Regions from separate parts of the Shewanella yunxiaonensis genome, predicted to be linked through region 2. Evidence: predicted binding sites of a transcription regulator. Region 2 holds the regulator's gene; the other holds the start of a gene.
The links. The regulator FliA, encoded in region 2, starts transcription of late flagellar genes. The targets are predictions, from matches to a motif close to CTAAAGNTNNNNNNNNNNNNGCCGATA.

Region 1 (9,705 bases), 1.4 Mb from region 2:
AATGTGCAGCAGTTGCGGCCCGCCCAGATTGCGCATGTTACGCAGGGTTTCCACTAGTGCATTCACATCGTGACCATCAATAGGGCCGATATAATTAAAACCGAGCTCTTCAAACAAGGTGCCCGGAACCATCATACCCTTAAGATGTTCCTCCGTCCGGCGAGCCATCTCCTTGATAACCGGCATTCCCTGCAGCACTTTTTTACTGCCTTCACGAATACTGGAATAGAAGCGGCCTGACATCAGTTGGGCAAAGTGTTTATTCAGTGCACCTACGTTTTCGGAGATAGACATCTCGTTATCGTTAAGTACCACTAACATATCTTTGTGCAGATCGCCGGCGTGATTCATGGCTTCAAACACCATCCCACCAGTCATGGCTCCGTCACCGATAACCGCGACAACGCGGCGGCCTGCCTGTTCTTTATCTGCAGCAATTGCCATTGCCAGCGCCGCCGAGATTGAGGTACTGGAGTGACCGACACTGAAGGTGTCATAGTCACTTTCGCCGCGCCATGGGAATGGATGCAGTCCACCTTTTTGGCGAATGGTGTGCATCTGATCGCGACGTCCAGTGAGGATTTTATGCGGATATGCCTGATGGCCGACGTCCCACACCAATCGGTCAAACGGCGTGTTATACACATAATGAAGTGCTACGGTAAGTTCCACTGTGCCTAATCCAGAAGCAAAATGGCCGCTGGATTGCCCTACGGATTGCAGCAAAAAAGCCCTGAGTTCGTCGGCAAGTTGCGGCAATAATGCCTGTGGCAACTGGCGCAACTCTTCGGGTGTATTGGCTTGGGCCAATACCGGAAATTGAGTGATATCCAGACTCATAAGGAGCTACTTTTGTCTCTTTTATACTCGCCGCTCAATAATATAGCGAGCGAATTCAGCAATTAGTCGGCTATTGTAGGGCAAATTCCCCAAGGCTGATAGTGCCTCTTTTAGTAGCGCTTCAGCCGTTGCTTTTGCCCCAGCTAATCCCAATAATTTAGGGTATGTACTCTTGTTGGAACGGGTATCGGAACCTTGTGGTTTGCCCAGTTCTTCGGTACTGGATGTGATATCCAGAATGTCATCTTGGACTTGAAATGCCAGTCCGATGGCATCAGCATAGGCCAATAGTTGCTGACGCTGTTGTGCATCTACGTTGGCAGCAATAACAGCTAATTGCACTGCACAGCGAATTAAGGCACCTGTTTTTAGACGGTGTAAGCGGGTCAGCTCACTCAGCGGGATTTCTTTATCTGTCGCCGCCAAATCCAGTGCTTGCCCGCCACACATGCCGAGATAGCCTGAGGCGTTGGCCAATGCCTTAATCATGAGGAGTTGCTGCTGGGCGCTGAAATCGCCAGTTTCTTGGCTGATCAGTTCGAACGCCAATGTCTGCAACGCATCCCCGGCGAGAATGGCTGTTGCCTCGTCAAATGCGACATGAACTGTTGGCTGGCCGCGCCGCAATTCATCATTGTCCATGGCGGGCAAATCATCGTGAATCAACGAATAGGCGTGGATACATTCAATGGCTGCGGCGCAATTATCTAAGCGCTCGGCAGCAACACCTAACATCTCTCCCACGGAATAGACCAAAAACGGGCGAACTCGTTTACCACCCAACAAGACACCGTAACGCATCGCTTCTTGTAATCGTGGTTCACTGACCGGCAGCGCGTCAAAAATTGCAGTAAGATGCTGATTAATACGTTGTTGGCAGCGATTGATGGCATCAGTTAACAATTACTCTTCCTCGACATCAAATGGACTCAGTGGCGCTTGTGCATCATCGGATAATAAGATGGCAACCTTTTGCTGCGCTTGCTCTAACTTATTTTGGCTACTGCGGACCAGATTAATTCCACGTTCAAATTGCTTGAGCGCATCATCCAGCGACACTTCACCCTGTTCGAGCTCAGTCACTATCTGTTCAAGTTGATTCAGGGATTCTTCAAAACTGAGATTCTCAGGTTTTTTAGCCACGTTGTTTTCCTTGGATTAACACTGCGGACAGAGTATACCAGCGATCCTCTTGCGGAATCGAGGCAGGGTCTGCAAAGGGGTCAGGTTAGGACTGGCGGCAGTTTTATCGGTTGACACGTTATAGCAGCGCTGGCGTAGGGTCAAATGCCAGCGCTGGTAATTTGCTCAAAAGCACGCTTTGCGACAAAAATATTTTCGCCCCGGAATAAAATCCCTCTAAACTTGCCTAAGTTTGGTCCGATAAACAGAAATAGAAGCCGTTGAAAAGCGTGACATTCCCTTTCCGTGGCTGTGTTTGGACAAGCGACAGCCAGTTTTCCGGATTTTGCATCATGATATCCTGCTGGTCGATGGGTGAGCGGATGGGACGACAGTACAGACTCGAGGAGCAACAGTGGATTTAGCAACCCTGATAGGCATTATTGGCGCATTTGGTGTGATGTTCTGGGCCATGGTCAGCGCTGGCGGTATTTCCGTTTACATTGACGTTCCTTCGGTATTAATTGTGTTCGTTGGCTCTCTCTTTGTGGTGATGATGAAGTTCAATCTCAAGCAATATCTCGGTGCGATGAAGATTGCCGCCAAAGCCTTTATCTTCAAATTGGATAATCCAGAAGATCTAATTGAACAGTCGGTCACTATGGCAGATGCTGCCCGTAAAGGCGGTTTCCTGGCATTAGAAGAAGCCCAGATCTCTAATACCTTTATGCAGAAAGCTGTCGACATGCTGGTGGATGGGCATGATGGCGATGTTGTGCGAGAAGCGCTGGAAAAGGACATTGCACTGACCGAAGAGCGGCATAAATCCGGCATCGCTATCTTTAAGGCGTTTGGGGATGTTGGCCCGGCGATGGGAATGATTGGTACCTTAGTGGGGTTGGTGGCGATGTTGTCTAACATGGATGACCCTAAGTCAATCGGTCCCGCAATGGCTGTAGCCTTGCTGACCACCTTGTATGGTTCGTTGATGGCGAACCTGCTGGCACTGCCGATAGCTGACAAACTGGCGTTGCGTATGAGCGAAGAAATGCTTAATCGCAACCTGATTATGGATGCGGTATTGGCCATTCAGGATGGTCAGAACCCGCGCGTCATCGAGAGCTTCCTGAAAAACTATCTGGCTGAGAAGAAACGTAAGATAGAAACCACGAGCGGGGAATAGCGTCATGGCGAAGCAAAAGTGTCCTGACTGTCCACCCGCAGCACCGCCTTGGCTAGCAACCTTTTCTGATCTGATGTCATTGCTGATGTGCTTCTTTGTGCTGTTGCTGTCTTTTTCCGAGATGGACGTGCTTAAATTTAAGCAAATCGCTGGTTCAATGAAATATGCCTTTGGTGTCCAGAACAAAGTTGAAGTCAAGGATATTCCCAAGGGAACTTCGGTGATTGCGCTGGAGTTCCGCCCCGGGCGTCCGGATCCGTCACCGATTGAAGTGATAAACCAGCAAACCAATGAAATGACGCAGCCGACGTTGACCTTCCAGGCGGGTGACGATGAAAGCGCCGGTGGTATTCAGAAGCAGCGCGGTGACCAGCGTGGTGGTGAGTCAACGGCAACGGCACAGGAACAAGCCGAGGCCAAACGTACTCAAGAGTATGAAGCCACGCAAAAGCAGGTTAACGATCAAGCGAAAAAAATGGCAGAAAAGCTCAACAAGGAAATCGTTGATGGTGCCATCGAAATTGAGTCTTTGGGACAACAGATCATCATTCGCATCCGGGAAAAAGGCTCTTTTGCCTCCGGTTCAGGTTTTTTGCAGCCACAATTTAAATCGGTGATCCGGGCGATTGGTGAGTTACTGAAAGATGTGCCTGGCATAGTGACGGTATCCGGTAATACCGATGATATCCAGATCAGCAACGAGCTCTATCAGTCGAACTGGGATCTGTCAGCGCAAAGAGCCTTAGCGGTCGCGCACGAACTTATTCGGGTGAAAGGGTTTGATCCTGAACGCATGAAAGTGGAGGGCCTCGCTGATACCAATCCACTGGTGCCGAATGACAGTGCTGAACATCGTGCCCGTAATCGTCGGGTAGAGATTGCAATTGAACAAGGCAAAGCCAAGTTATCGGATGAACTTCAGGTCACGCCCAATCAAGCCCAATAGCAGTAACAACCAACCGGCACTTGGGCAGGTTGGTTGTTACTGGAAGACTTTTCCCGCGATGCTGGGACTGTTCCTGTCACTTTGCTATAATCCCGCGATTGCGTTTTTGACCTCGTTTTATGCTGCGGAAAATCCATGAAGTTTATCGTTAAGCTGTACCCCGAAATCATGATGAAGAGCAAGCCAGTACGTTTGCGCTTCACTAAAATGCTGGAATCTAATATCCGGAATGTACTGAAAAAAGTTGATGAAGGTGTCACTGTGGTAAGACAGTGGGACCGCATCATGGTCGGGGTACCACAGGACAAACCAGAACTGCTGGACAGTGTTGGCGAACGCCTGACTTGTATCCCAGGGATCGCGACTGTTGCTCGTGTAAATGAATACACCTTCCAAACTGTACACGATATCTATCTGCATACCTTGAAAGCCTTTGGCGATGAACTGGCAGGTAAGACCTTCTGTGTCCGGGTTAAGCGTAGCGGACATCATGATTTCACCTCTATTGACGTGGAAAAATATGTTGGCGGTGGACTGAATCAGCATACAGAAGCTGCCGGTGTAAAACTCAAGAACCCGGAGATCACTGTTAATCTGGAGATTAACAACGATAAGCTGTATCTGGTGGAGAAAAAAGTATCGGGTCTTGGTGGCTTCCCGATGGCGACTCAGGAAGATGTGTTGTCATTGATCTCTGGTGGTTTCGATTCCGGGGTGTCCAGCTTCCAGTTTATTAAGAAAGGGGCTCGTACCCATTACTGCTTTTTCAATCTCGGTGGTGCGCAGCATGAAATCGGCGTGAAGCAGGTGGCGCATCATTTGTGGCAAACCTATGGTGAATCCCATAGAGTTAAATTTGTCACCATTCCTTTTGAACCGGTAGTGGCAGAAATTTTGGAACGTATTGATAACGGCCTGATGGGGGTTATCTTGAAACGTTGCATGATGCGTGCGGCGAGTCGGGTGGCTGAACGCATGGGAATTCAAGCGTTAGTGACAGGCGAAAGTCTGGGGCAGGTGTCCAGTCAGACCCTGACTAACCTCAATGTGATTGACCGTTGTACTGATACCTTGATCCTGCGGCCACTTATTACCATGGATAAGCAAGATATCATCAATGAGAGCCGCAAAATTGGTACTGAAGATTTTGCTAAATCGATGCCAGAATATTGTGGTGTTATTTCTCAGCGGCCAACGGTAAAAGCAGTATTGGCAAAAGTAGAAGCTGAAGAACTTAAATTTTCTCCGGACATGCTGGATAAAGTCCTGGAAGCTGCAGAAGTGATTGATATCCGGGAGATACCAAAAGCAATGGATACCAAAGTAACCGAAACAGAAACTGTCTCCAGCGTCGGCGCTGAGCAGGTGGTGCTGGATATCCGCGCCCCTGAAGAGGAAGAACGTCATCCATTGGCGGTGGCTGGCGCTGAGGTGCTTCATATTCCATTCTTTAAGTTATCCAGTGCATTTGCGGAGCTCGATAGCAGCAAGACTTACCTGCTTTATTGTGACCGCGGGGTAATGAGTAAACTGCAAGCCTTGTATTTATTGGAACAGGGCTATGACAATGTGAAGGTTTATCGACCTTAATTCGCTGTTTTGCAAACTGGCCGCATCAAGTGATGCGGCTTTTTTGTAGGCAATTCGGGGCCATAAAGTTGCTGAACTGTGCAGTTTCGGTGAATCCAGATAAAAATACTGGCACTCTCACATGATTAAATGTAACAATCTGGATTAGAAAAACTAATTAAAAATTTGGAATGGATGCTCATGTCAAAGCGACTTCCCCCGCTCAATGCCGTTAAAGCGTTTGAAGCTGCTGCTCGTCATCTCAGTTTTACCCGCGCAGCTGAGGAACTGTTTGTGACACAAGCGGCGGTTAGCCATCAGATTAAAGCATTGGAAGATTTTCTGGGGCTGAAATTGTTCCGCCGTAAGAATCGTTCGTTGTTGCTGACGGAAGAGGGACAGAGTTATTTTCTCGAAATCAAAGACATTTTTGGGCAATTAGCTGATGCCACTGACCGATTGTTAGCGCGCAGTGCTATTGGCTCATTAACGGTCAGTATGCCGCCCAGTTTCGCGATTCAGTGGCTGGTACCCCGCTTGGCAAAATTCAGCGAGAAAAATCCGGATATTGATGTACGTATCAAGGCCGTTGACAGCGCCACAGATTCATTAGCCGATGATGTTGATGTCGCTATCTATTACGGTCAAGGTAATTGGCCGGGATTGCGCTCAGATAAATTGCGTAACGAAGTGTTGATCCCTGTGTGTTCGCCATTGTTACTCAAAGGTCCTAAGCCGTTAGAGAAACCCTCAGATCTGAAATTTCATACATTACTGCATGATATGAGTCGCCATGATTGGCAGGCTTGGTTCCGGCAATGTGGCGTCACGGACGTTAATGTAAATCAAGGGCCTATTTTCAGTCATTCTTCTCTGGTGTTGCAGGCCGCAGCTCATGGTCAGGGCGTGGCGCTGGGTTACAGCGTGCTAGCAAGACCGGACATCCTGGCCGGGCGGTTGGTATGTCCTTTCCAAGAAGTGTTGGTCAGCAAAGATGCTTACTATCTGGTGTGTCAGCAAAAACATGCTGAGCTTGGAAAAATAGTGGCGTTCCGGGAGTGGATGCTGGATATGTTTGCCGAGGAGTCCCGCAGTGAGTTGTTACCCGGATAATTGGCGGGTAGATAAGGGCAATGCTGACAGCAACACTGTGGTGCTATTCGCCCATGGTGCTGGGGCAGATATGGACAGCGAATTTATGGTGGCTATTGCTCAAGGTCTTGCCGCAAATGGCCTAGATGTTGTCCGGTTTAATTTCCCCTATATGGCAAAGTGCCGTCTTGATGGCAAACGGCGCCCACCAGATCGCGCACCGGCGTTACTGGAGAATTTCCGACAACAATTGCGATTAGTCACAGAACTATTTGCACCTGACCAGATAATACTGATGGGTAAGTCTATGGGCGGACGTATGGCAATCATGTTGGCCTCAGAAGATTTGCTGGCCGAGGTGCGCGGTGTAATCTGCTTGGGTTATCCATTTTTGCCTAAAGGTAAATTGTTGCCGCGATTGGAGCCACTGCAGCAATGTCGGCTACCATTAATGATTTTTCAGGGAGAACGCGATAGTTTTGGTGGTAAAGTCCAAATACCACAATGGCATTTGCCAACTTCGTTAAATCTCAATTTTGTTGATGATGGCGACCACAGCTTTGTTCCGCGAAAAGCTGCTGCTACCTCATTAGCAATGAATTATGCCAAAGTGATCGATGGATCACTGTCGTTTATCAGGAGTTTGTTATGAAAAAAGGCCTGTTTATGTTGGCCTCCATCAGTGGTTTTTTAGCTGTGGCACTCGGGGCGTTTGCGGCTCATGGTCTGAAAGCGGTGACCACTCCAGAGCTGATTAAAATCTTTGATGTCGGCGTGGAATATCAGTTTTATCATACCTTTGCGCTGATCGCTGTGGCACTTGCCGGTAACTGGGTGAAATCGCCGTTGCTCGACTGGGCAGCGTGGTTATTTATCGCGGGTATCCTGCTGTTTTCGGGGTCGCTGTACCTGTATGCACTTACCGGAGTAAAGGTGCTCGGTATTATCACGCCAATGGGGGGGTTCTGTTTCTTAGTTGGTTGGGCGCTGTTAGCTTCCTCGATGTGGCGGCATCGTACAGACGATCTGTAATTGCCGAGTTCTGGTATACTTGGCGACTTTGCCAAATGGCTGGTTACAGGATTATCAATGAACAATCTGTTTTTGTTCTGTCGTGCAGGTTATGAAAAAGAGTGCGCGGCAGAAATTCAGGATCGCGCTGCCGAGTTGGGTGTCGCCGGATATGTCAAAGCAGCGGCTAACAATGCTTATGTTGTTTTTCAATGCTTTGCAGAAGGTGATGCGGATAAGCTCGGGCGTGAGTTACCGTTGGATACCTTGATTTTTGCCAGACAGATGTTCGTTTGTAGTGAACTACTGCAAGATTTGCCTGCGGACGACCGAGTATCGCCTATTGTGCAGGCGTTGTCTTCCATTGAAAAAGGCGGTGAACTCAGAGTTGAAACCCCTGATACCAACGAAGCCAAAGAACTGCTGACTTTCTGCCGTAAATTTACCGTCCCGCTGCGTGCCGCCTTAAAAAAGCAGGAGATACTCCTGGCCAGTGAAAACCAGCGACGGCCTATAGTGCATGTATGTTTTTTAGGCTCGGATAGCGCCTATGCCGGTTATTCCTATAGCAATAACAGCTCGCCATTTTTTATGGGGATCCCGCGCTTAAAGTTCCCTTCTGCCGCACCCAGTCGGTCTACCCTTAAGTTGGACGAAGCTTTCAATTATTTTATTGCGCCGCATGAGCAGGAAACGCGGTTGCACAGTGGTATGAATGCTGTAGATCTTGGCGCCTGTCCTGGTGGTTGGACTTATCAGCTGGTACGCCGAGGCATGTTCGTTTCTGCAGTGGATAATGGGCCAATGGCTGACAGTCTGATGCAGACCGGGCAGGTGACTCATTACCGGGAAGACGGTTTCCGCTTTGAACCTAAGCGCAAGAATATCTATTGGCTGGTATGCGACATGGTGGAACAGCCGTCGCGGGTTGCTGAGTTAATGGAACACTGGGCAATCAATGGTTGGTTCCACGAGGCCATCTTTAACCTGAAACTGCCGATGAAAAGTCGCTATAAAGAAGTGACTACGATTTTGCAGCGGATGGCGGAAGTACTGCAGGAAAATGGCTTTAATCGATTCCAAATACGCTGCAAACACTTATACCATGACCGCGATGAAGTGACCGTGCATCTGTATTTACGTCCTGGTAGTCACATTTAAGCGGCAAAATTAGCGGGAGCTAGCGGTAATGCCACTCCCGCTCTAGATATTCCATTTGCGATTTAGGCACCAGATTTTCCAATACTGCGGGCGGCAGTGGGTATTGCTGACAAATCCATTCGATATTGCAGTCCACAAAGCCTAAAAATTCACGGGTAACCATCAAACTGTATACTGCTTCGGTCAGTTGTTGATGATGCCATGCTTCTGTATGGCGTCTAAATTGATGGGCTTTATCTGACTGATAGGCCTCTAAAGCAGCCGTGAGGCGACGACCGGCTTTCCCGAGAGCGGTGGATTGCTCCTTGGCGAGTTCCTTTTCGAGAACCGTCTGTTTGCTGCCGCGGAGCTGAGCAAGACTGGCTTTAAACACGTTGACTCCCTAAATTCGCGATTGCTACTTTTATCTTGAGCGCCAGCGTCGGTGAGATCAAGTCTACGTGACAAATCTGTATAACAAAAAGGGGACTTAGAAGCCCCCTTGTTAACCATAATCGCGTGTTACAGACGATCCAGTACCGCTTGTGTAAAATCGGTGGTGCCATGGCTACCACCCAAATCACGGGTAGTGCGATCACCTTCTGCTATGACTGCAGAAACGGCGCTGCGGATCTGCGCTGCCTTATCCGACATTCCCAGATATTCCAGCATCTGTACTGAAGCCAAAATGACTGAGGTGGGGTTAGCAAGGTTTTTCCCGGCGATATCAGGAGCACTGCCATGTACAGCTTCAAAAATAGCGGCATTTTTACCGATATTGGCCCCAGGGGCCATGCCCAGA
Region 2 (9,705 bases):
AGCAATTGGCAACTTATGGCAAGATAATGGGATGTCCGGTAAAGCAAGCCCAAGATCTCAATGAGTTGGAGCAGATTGTTTATCAATTCCGCAATCGTAAACTGGTATTGATTGATACAGCTGGTATGGGGCAGCGGGATATGCGGTTGTGTCAGCAACTTGACAGTCTAACTGCCAACAGCCGCTTGCCTATCCGCAGCTTTTTAGTGCTGCCATCTACTGGACAACGGCGGGTGTTGCAAGAAGCTATCAGCCAATTCAAGCGGATTCCGCTGGCTGGCGCTATATTAACTAAGCTGGATGAATCGGTGTCCTTGGGGGCGGCGTTAAGTGTGTTAATCCAAAGTGGTTTATCGTTGAGTTATACCACTGATGGACAAAGAGTGCCGGAAGATATGCAAGTCGCTGATACGTTAGGATTGGCGAAGCAGGCTCTGGCTGTTTTAAACCGGACAGAAGCGACAGATTTTAACCCTGAATCCAGGTCACCCGAAATGACCTATGCATTTGAGTAAAGCTATGACCCGGGATCAAGCGAGTGGTTTACGAATGATAAATCAACAACAAAACGATAAAGTAAAAGTAATTGCCGTTACCGGTGGCAAAGGTGGCGTTGGTAAAACCAGCGTTGCAATTAATACTGCCGTGGCGCTCGCAGAAAAGGGCAAGCGAGTAATGGTGCTGGATGCGGATTTGGGGCTGGCTAACGTCGATGTGATGCTGGGTCTCAGAGCCGAACGCAATCTTTCCCATGTGTTGTCCGGTGAAGCTGAACTCGATGACATTATAGTGCGTGGTCCTAAAGGTATTGGGATTATTCCCGCTACTTCAGGTACTCAGGCCATGGTAGAGTTGAGCCCGGCGCAACATGCCGGGTTGATTCGTGCCTTCAGCGAAATGAAAACTCAGTTTGATGTACTCATTGTGGATACTGCTGCTGGCATTTCCGACATGGTGCTGAGTTTTTCCCGGGCCTCACAAGATGTACTGGTGGTGGTTTGTGACGAACCGACATCAATTACTGACGCCTATGCGCTGATTAAAATTCTTAGCCGCGAGCATGGCGTTTTCCGTTTTAAAATTGTGGCGAATATGGTGCGCAGTTTGCGAGAAGGGATGGAACTTTTTGCCAAACTCAGTAAAGTCACCGACCGCTTTCTGGACGTTGCGCTGGAGTTGGTCGCGACGATTCCCTTTGATGAAAACTTACGCAAGTCGGTTCGTAAGCAGAAACTTATTGTGGAAGCCTTTCCCAAGTCCCCAGCCAGTATCGCTTATCATGGCTTAGCCAATAAAGTGATTAGCTGGCCGATACCGCAACAACCCGGCGGTCATCTCGAATTCTTTGTCGAACGTTTGGTACAAAAACCTGAATATCAGGAGGAAGGTACCAGTGAATAAAATGGCCGCAGCGTATGCCGGTTTTGACGATAAAAGCTCAATCGTTAACCAGTATGCGCCGCTGGTGAAACGGATTGCGCATCATTTACTGGCACGCTTACCGGCTTCTGTCCAACTGGATGACCTCCTGCAAGCTGGCATGATGGGGTTGCTGGAAGCCGCCGCAAAGTTTGATGGTAGTAAAGGCGCCAAGTTTGAGACTTTTGCTGGGATCCGTATTCGAGGCGCGATGATTGACGAGATTCGTCGCGGTGATTGGCTACCACGGTCGGTGCATCGCAATCAACGGCGCATTGCTCAAGTCATTGATGAACTGGAACAGGAGTTGGGGCGCGATGCTCGCGATGTCGAGATTGCGGAACGACTGGAAATGCCACTTGATGAATATCATCACATTCTAAGTGACGTATCTTGCGGTAAAATCATAGGAATTGAAGATCTTGGTGGTGCACCTGATGCTTTTTTCGCCGATGAAATGGCGGCAGATGACACCTATGAGATGCTGGCAAATAATCAGTTTCGTGACGCTTTGGCCGAGGCGATCAAACTTCTGCCGGAAAGAGATGCGCTTGTTCTGTCGCTTTATTATGATGAAGCACTCAATTTGAAAGAAATTGGCGCTATTTTGGATGTTAGTGAGTCTAGAGTCAGTCAGATCCACAGTCAGGCAATGCTACGACTCAAAGCTAAGCTCAGGCATTGGACACAGAATTAAGCAGTTTTTGAGCGGTTTTTAAAATTCAGCTCTGCGGAGGAAACTTTGGATAAAAACATGAAAATTCTTATTGTTGATGATTTTTCAACGATGAGAAGAATTATCAAAAACCTGTTGCGGGATCTTGGGTTTAACAACACCCAAGAAGCCGATGATGGGTCAACTGCGCTACCAATGCTGCAGAAAGGTGATTTCGACTTTGTCGTCACCGATTGGAATATGCCGGGGATGCAGGGCATTGACCTGTTAAGAGCGATTCGAGCTGACGAAAATCTGAAAAATATTCCGGTGTTAATGGTAACTGCTGAAGCCAAACGCGAACAGATCATCGCCGCCGCTCAAGCAGGGGTCAACGGCTATGTCGTTAAACCATTTACTGCGGCAACCCTGAAAGAGAAGTTGGACAAAATTTTTGAACGACTCGGTTGATTTCGGGGGAGCTATGATGGCTGAAAAAAACGCGCTCATTACGCTAGAACAAGCTCAGCATTTAGTCGAACTGCTATCGGCCGGACAACAACAACAAGCGGATGAAGTCGTTCGTGAGTTATGCCAGCCTATCCAACAGGAACTGTTTGCCGAAGTCGGTAAACTGACCCGACAGTTACACAATTCGTTAAATGAATTTCCGATTGATAGTCGTTTGGTGGAGCTGACCAATAACGATATCCCTGATGCGAAGGAGCGTTTGAGTTTTGTCATCGATATGACGGAACAGGCGGCCAACAAAACGATGGATGCCGTAGAAGAGTGCCTGCCACTTTCCGATGCGCTCAGTGTCAGCTTGACCAATATCAAACCTTCCTGGGACAGACTGATGCGCAGAAATCTTTCCCTTGAAGAGTTTAAAACGCTTTGCCATGACGTACAGCATTTCATGGCGCAAACCGAAGCAGACTCAAGCCGCTTACATGAATTGCTGAACCAGATTTTGTTAGCGCAGGATTTCCAGGATCTCACTGGGCAGATGATCCGCCGTGTGATTGATTTAGTAAAAGAAGTCGAAAGTAATTTAGTGTCATTGTTGACCATGTTTGGGGCGCAGCCCAATGAGAGCCTTACCAGCGTCAGAGAAAATAATATCGATGCTGAAGGCCCTATTCATAATGCCAGTAGCCGACAGGATGTGGTGGCAGGCCAAGATGAAGTGGACGATTTGCTCTCAAGTCTTGGGTTCTGATGAGGAGTCATATTGATGGCCTTTGATGTTGATGAAGAGATCCTGCAGGATTTTTTAATCGAAGCCGGAGAGATTTTGGAATTGCTTCAGGAGCAGTTAGTTCAGCTGGAGAATAATCCAGATGACACCGACTTATTGAACGCAATCTTTCGTGGCTTTCATACCGTAAAGGGCGGTGCCGGCTTTTTGGGACTAGCCCCTATGGTGGATGTCTGCCACGAAGCTGAAAATACCTTTGATTTATTGCGTACCGGCAAACGCAGTGTCAGCGCAGAATTAATGGATATCATCCTGCAAGCGCTGGATGCCATCAATGTGATGTTTGGTCAGACTCAAGCAGGAGAAGAGCAACAACCCGCAGATCCGCAGCTGCTGGCCAGTCTCAAACTGTTGAGTTCCGGCGCACCATTACCCTCTGAATCTGGGGCAGGTGCAGCTGTCGACGTCGCTAACGAAACTGCCATCGCTGATATGGCCGAGACAGAAGCTGCTGACAGCGCTGATGCATTATTTGACGAGATGTTGGCGTCAGTTTCTCCGGTGGAAACACCCTCTGCTTCCGCACCAAAGCCTGCTGCTGACAGCGGCAGCATTGACGATATCGATGAAACTGAATTTGAAGCGTTACTGGATGCCTTGCATGGTCAGGGCAAGGGGCCATCTACCGCGGTAACACCAGTTAAGGTCACCCCCGCATCCCCCCAAACCGCTGATGATATTACAGATGATGAATTTGAAGCCTTATTAGATGAGCTACATGGCAAAGGCAAATTCTCCAATAATCCTGAAGCCAAGCCAGTCGCGGTCGAAACCAGCGGCCATCAGGTGGATTCAGATGAGATATCTGAAGATGAATTTGAAGCGTTGTTAGATCAACTGCATGGCAAGGGTAAGGCTCCAGGACTAGAAGCCGCTGCTGAAAAAACATCAGTGGCCGCGGCAGCTAAAGCACCTGTAACACCCAAAGCGGCTGAAACCATCGTATCTGCTGCTAAAACCGTCCCCACGGAAACTAAAGCTCCAGTTCCCGCCAAAGAAGTTGCAACCAGCAAAGCAGTTGCCAGCCATCCTGGTAATAGTGCGCCGCAAGCGGAAACCACTGTACGTGTAGATACCGCGCGACTAGACCAGATTATGAATATGGTGGGTGAGCTGGTACTGGTTCGTAATCGACTGGTGAGTCTTGGCGTTTCTCGTGAAGATGAGGATATGAGTAAAGCGCTGGCAAACCTGGATCTGGTGACATCAGATCTGCAAGGTGCCGTAATGAAAACCCGAATGCAGCCAATTAAAAAGGTGTTCGGGCGCTTTCCGCGAGTTGTACGCGACCTGGCGCGTAGCCTCAACAAAGATATTGAATTACGCATGGTGGGTGAAGAAACCGACCTGGATAAAAACTTAGTAGAAGCTCTGGCAGATCCGTTAGTACACCTGGTCCGTAACTCTGTAGACCATGGAATTGAGATGCCGGACGTGCGCGAAGCCTGTGGCAAGTCTCGTACGGGGATCATTACCCTGGCAGCGAGTCAGGAAGGCGACCACATCCTCTTGAAAATTGAGGATGATGGTGCGGGTATGGATCCGGAAAAGCTGAAGGCAATTGCCATCAAGCGTGGTGTGCTGGATGAAGATACTGCCGCCAGAATGTCTAATCAGGATGCCTATAACCTGATCTTCGCCCCCGGATTTTCCACAAAAACCGAAATTTCTGATATCTCTGGGCGTGGCGTGGGCATGGATGTGGTGAAAACCCGCATTACGCAGCTTAACGGCTCCGTGCATATTGATTCAGAGAAAGGCAAGGGTACTCGCCTTGAAATTAAAGTGCCGTTGACTTTGGCGATTATGCCAACGTTGATGGTCGAGGTGGCAAAGCAAGTGTTTGCGCTACCTTTGTCCAGCGTGAATGAAATCTTCCATCTAGATCTGGGTAAAACCAATGTGGTGGATGGCCAGTTGACCGTGATTGTCAGAGACAAAGCAATACCACTTTTTTATCTGGAACAATGGCTTAATCGTCATCCCCGGAGTATTAAATCAGGTGAAAAGCGCCTGGGGCATGTAGTCATTGTGCAGTTGGGGTTAAAGCATGTCGGCTTTGTCGTTGATGCATTAATTGGTCAGGAAGAAGTGGTGATCAAGCCATTGGGTGCCCTGTTGCATGGAACTCCAGGGATGGCCGGTGCCACCATTACGTCTGATGGAGGAATTGCGCTGATCCTGGACGTACCGGGATTGCTAAAGCATTACGCTTCCCGCTCCAGACGCTGAATCGTATTTAAGGATTTGAATGGCTATTAAAGTGCTAATCGTCGACGATTCTGGTTTTTTTCGTCGGCGAGTAAGTGAGATCGTGAATCAAGACCCAGAGCTTGAAGTTGTCGGGATGGCAGCCAATGGTCTGGAAGCGGTGCGGATGACCGCAGAATTAAAACCCAATGTCATCACCATGGATATCGAAATGCCTGTGATGGACGGGATTACCGCTGTGCGTAAAATTATGGAAAATACTCCGACGCCGATTCTGATGTTTTCATCGTTAACCCATGAGGGCGCTAAAGCAACATTGGATGCTCTGGATGCGGGGGCGCTGGATTTCCTGCCTAAGCGATTTGAAGATATTGCGACCAATAAAGAAGCTGCGGTGCAGCTGTTACAACAGCGTGTACGCGCATTAGGACGTCGCCGGGTCTTTCGGCCGGTTTCCCGATCGGTTACACCGGCACGAAGCACCTTCAGTAGCGGGTTATCGAGCACGCAATCACCAGTCGAGGCTCCCCGGCCGGCTGAACGCAATGTGGGGCGTGCTGCAGTGCCAACGCGTGCCAGTGGTAAGCCGTATAAGTTGTTACTGATCGGTACCTCTACTGGCGGTCCGGTCGCGTTACAACGGATTTTAACGCGTTTCCCCGCGGATTATCCTCACCCTATTGTGCTGATCCAACACATGCCCGCGGCTTTTACTCCAGCATTCGCTGCTCGACTCAACAGCTTATGTCAGATTGAGGTCAAAGAAGCGACTAATGGTGATGCTATGCGTCCGGGATGTGCGTATTTGGCGCCAGGTGGCATGCAAATGATGGTCGAACGGGCCGGTGTCAGTGGGCGGATCAAGGTCGTTGCTGGCACACCCGATATGAATTACAAACCCTCCGTGGATATCACCTTTGCTTCAGCAGCTAAGGCGTTTGGGGGCGATGTGTTGAGTGTAATATTGACGGGAATGGGCGCGGATGGTCGCGAAGGCGCGCGGTTATTAAAAAGTGCTGGTGCTACCATCTGGGCACAAGATGAAGCTTCTTGTGTGGTATATGGTATGCCTCAGGCCGTGACTGTCGCCGGTATTTCTAGCCATTCCATCCCGCTTGATAATATGGCAGAAGCGATTTTGCGGGAATCCGGTCGTGGCTAAAACTGCTGACAGGCAGACAGGATATCTGCTCGGGATATTTCTGCTGTCGTTGGCAGTTTTGGTATTAGCCGCTTTTAGTTGGCAATCACATCGAAAGAATTTAGCGTTGCAGCAAGAAGTTAAGCAGCTTCAGGATTCGCAGGTAGTGCTGATGGTTCCTGATGCGCAAGCAGAAAAAATTGCAGATTGGATGGTTAAACACCCTGAACAGATGGCATCTTTGCTGGATGTGGTTAAGCCGGTGCAAGAGGGCAAAATGTCGTTGCAGCAGTCTTTGGATAATGCCAAACAGCAGCCATCAGCTTCGGACTCCAAGCCTGAACAAACAAAGGCGCCGACTCAGCGGAGCCCTGCTGAGCGACATAACGATATTCGGTCAGCACCAACTGTGCCGACATCACTGAATTCACCGGTAATAGTTGAACAGTTAAAAGATGGCGTTAAAGTAATACGTTTGCCGCATGGCGGGATCCGCGTGACCACCCGTGATGTGAAAGATCAGTAACCTCCGGCTAAAAACACAGGTGTAAGGCAAAAGAGGGGTCAAATGTGAGAGTCTGGACCATTGCGAATCAGAAAGGTGGCGTAGGCAAAACGACCTCGGTGGTGAGCCTTGCCGGTGTGCTGGTGAAACGTGGCAAACGGGTGTTGATGATTGACACCGACCCTCACGCATCGCTGGGATATTATCTTGGCATTGATTCTGAAGAAGTCCCCGCTTCGCTCTATGATGTGTTTGTTGCTCATGACCGTTTGTCTCGCGATCTGGTCAAACAACATATCGTGCCCACTTCTGTCGATGGTTTAGATCTGTTGCCTGCGACGATGGCATTGGCAACACTCGACCGGGCGCTGGGGCATCATGAAGGGATGGGCTTAGTCCTGCGCAATCTGCTGAATTTACTCGAATCTGATTATGATGTCGCGTTGGTGGATTGCCCCCCGGTGCTTGGCGTATTAATGGTGAATGCGTTAGCGGCTAGCCAGCATATCATTGTGCCGGTACAAACAGAATTTCTGGCAATCAAAGGCCTGGAGCGCATGATTAAGACTATGGAATTGATGGGGCGCTCCAAAAATACTCGCTACAGCTATTCAGTCGTTCCCACTATGTATGACAAGCGAACAAAGGCATCTCCAGTGGCGTTACAGTATCTTGGTGATACTTATGGTGAGCGCTTGTGGTTGGATGTTATTCCCGTGGATACAAAATTCAGAGATGCCAGCCTGGCACATCTGCCAGCCAGCCACTATGCACCGCACTCACGAGGTGTTCATGCTTATGAACGATTGTTGGATTTTCTGCTGAAGGGAGCATTTGCACATGCCAAAATCGGTTGATGAAACTGTTTTTGACTATTTTAGTGTACTGTTGCGTGAACCTGCGGCGGCTGAGGTTGTTCCTGCGGAAAATAACGTTGCGACAGCGACCATTAAAGCCGCCGCTGTGGTGCCAGAGAGAACTGCAGCCGTCGATACCCGGCTAGAGACAAAATCGTCACTGGATAAGCAAGCATTGCAGCAACTGCTGGCTCAAGTCACAACGGCTGAAGTTAGTTCCCATGTTGTGGATGTTTCAGCATTATCTCCTGTAGAAACTGTTCAAGAAAGTCAGCGACTTGAAATTAAAACAGCAGTCGTTACAGATATTCAGCCTCAAGCCTCTATTACTACAGAGCCTCAAACGGGTAGCGAACCACCGAAAAATATCGTGCCGTTGGAGCAGCTGCTCGATGATGAATTTCAGGTGTTATTTTTTAATGTGGCAGGCCTGACGTTGGCGGTTCCGTTGCTCAGTTTGGGGGGAATTGTACCGGTGGAACATATAAACCATATCATCGGCAGACCCCGTTGGTTTAAAGGTGTGCAGAGTTATCGTGACTCTCAATTGAATATTGTGGACACCGGTGCGTGGGTTATGCCGGAAAAATATGATGATAAGCTGGCACAATCCATAAATTATCAATATCTTGTAGTGTTAGAAGATAGCAATTGGGGATTGGCCTGCGAATCGCTGGTTAATGCCGTCAAAATTGATAAGTCCCAGGTCAATTGGCGTGGGAAAGCGGGGAAACGCCCCTGGTTAGCCGGGGTGGTTAAGGAACAAATGTGTGGCATTTTGCATGTGCGGGCACTTGTTGAAATGCTCAATGCCGGATTGGGATGTCAGGATCCAATAAACTGAGGTAAATATGACAGAATCAAGAAATGTCGCTGCTGTAGCTGCAGGTAAAGACGATGCAGTACTGCAGTGGGTCACTTTCAAGTTAGACAATGAGACCTATGGCATCAACGTGATGCAGGTCCAGGAAGTGTTACGCTATACCGAAATTGCCCCAGTGCCTGGTGCGCCGCATTATGTGCTGGGGATCATTAACTTACGTGGCAATGTGGTGACAGTCATTGACACCCGCAGTCGTTTTGGCCTTGCTGCTGCAGAGGTAGATGATTCCACTCGTATTGTGATTATTGAAGCAGAAAAGCAGGTTATCGGTATTCTGGTAGACAGCGTTGCCGAAGTGGTTTATCTGCGTCGCTCTGAAATTGATAACGCGCCGAATGTTGGTACCGAAGAAAGCGCTAAGTTCATTCAGGGCGTCAGTAACCGCGGTGATGAACTGCTTATTCTAGTGGATTTGGATAAATTGCTGTCAGATGAAGAATGGGCTGAGCTCGCCCAGCTGTAATGTTGCATTGAGGGATATTCACCGTATTGCCGTTAGTCGTAAGGAGTGATCACCGATGATAGGCGATGGTTTTATGATCGCAGCGCTGGTGTACATTGTTGCCTGTCTCGGTCTGGTGTTGTTTTTGCAAAAGCAGGGCAACCGGTTGCGAAACAAAGTCGACGCGTTGACCGTGTTGGTAAAAGAAGGCGATCGGCAACGGGAAGCGTTAAAAAGAGAACTCCAGGAACTGCGCAGTGGCACTATCGGTGTAGGACGCCGGTTGTTGTCGTTGGAGCGTAAGCTTGTGGAGCAAGACGTAAAATTGGAT

Region 1: pomA (flagellar motor protein PomA) is a predicted target of FliA. The motif match lies at 2,200-2,226, and genes of this name have one in related genera.

What each region holds. Positions count from the first base shown of each region.
Region 1 is NZ_CP073587.1:2,515,739-2,525,443, reverse strand. It holds gene dxs (1-deoxy-D-xylulose-5-phosphate synthase) at 1-840, opposite strand, end outside; gene ispA ((2E,6E)-farnesyl diphosphate synthase) at 862-1,743, opposite strand; gene xseB (exodeoxyribonuclease VII small subunit) at 1,744-1,983, opposite strand; gene pomA (flagellar motor protein PomA) at 2,378-3,145, shown strand; gene KDN34_RS11500 (flagellar motor protein MotB) at 3,150-4,091, shown strand; gene thiI (tRNA uracil 4-sulfurtransferase ThiI) at 4,227-5,681, shown strand; gene KDN34_RS11490 (transcriptional regulator GcvA) at 5,862-6,773, shown strand; gene KDN34_RS11485 (alpha/beta fold hydrolase) at 6,754-7,404, shown strand; gene KDN34_RS11480 (DUF423 domain-containing protein) at 7,401-7,784, shown strand; gene rlmM (23S rRNA (cytidine(2498)-2'-O)-methyltransferase RlmM) at 7,842-8,924, shown strand; gene KDN34_RS11470 (hypothetical protein) at 8,944-9,297, opposite strand; gene KDN34_RS11465 (isocitrate dehydrogenase) at 9,426-9,705, opposite strand, start outside.
Region 2 is NZ_CP073587.1:1,133,699-1,143,403, forward strand. It holds gene flhF (flagellar biosynthesis protein FlhF) at 1-515, shown strand, start outside; gene KDN34_RS05320 (MinD/ParA family protein) at 520-1,401, shown strand; gene KDN34_RS05325 (RNA polymerase sigma factor FliA) at 1,394-2,116, shown strand; gene cheY (chemotaxis response regulator CheY) at 2,162-2,545, shown strand; gene KDN34_RS05335 (protein phosphatase CheZ) at 2,559-3,296, shown strand; gene KDN34_RS05340 (chemotaxis protein CheA) at 3,312-5,567, shown strand; gene KDN34_RS05345 (protein-glutamate methylesterase/protein-glutamine glutaminase) at 5,587-6,708, shown strand; gene KDN34_RS05350 (hypothetical protein) at 6,701-7,213, shown strand; gene KDN34_RS05355 (ParA family protein) at 7,258-8,049, shown strand; gene KDN34_RS05360 (chemotaxis protein CheW) at 8,033-8,893, shown strand; gene KDN34_RS05365 (chemotaxis protein CheW) at 8,901-9,395, shown strand; gene KDN34_RS05370 (DUF2802 domain-containing protein) at 9,454-9,705, shown strand, end outside.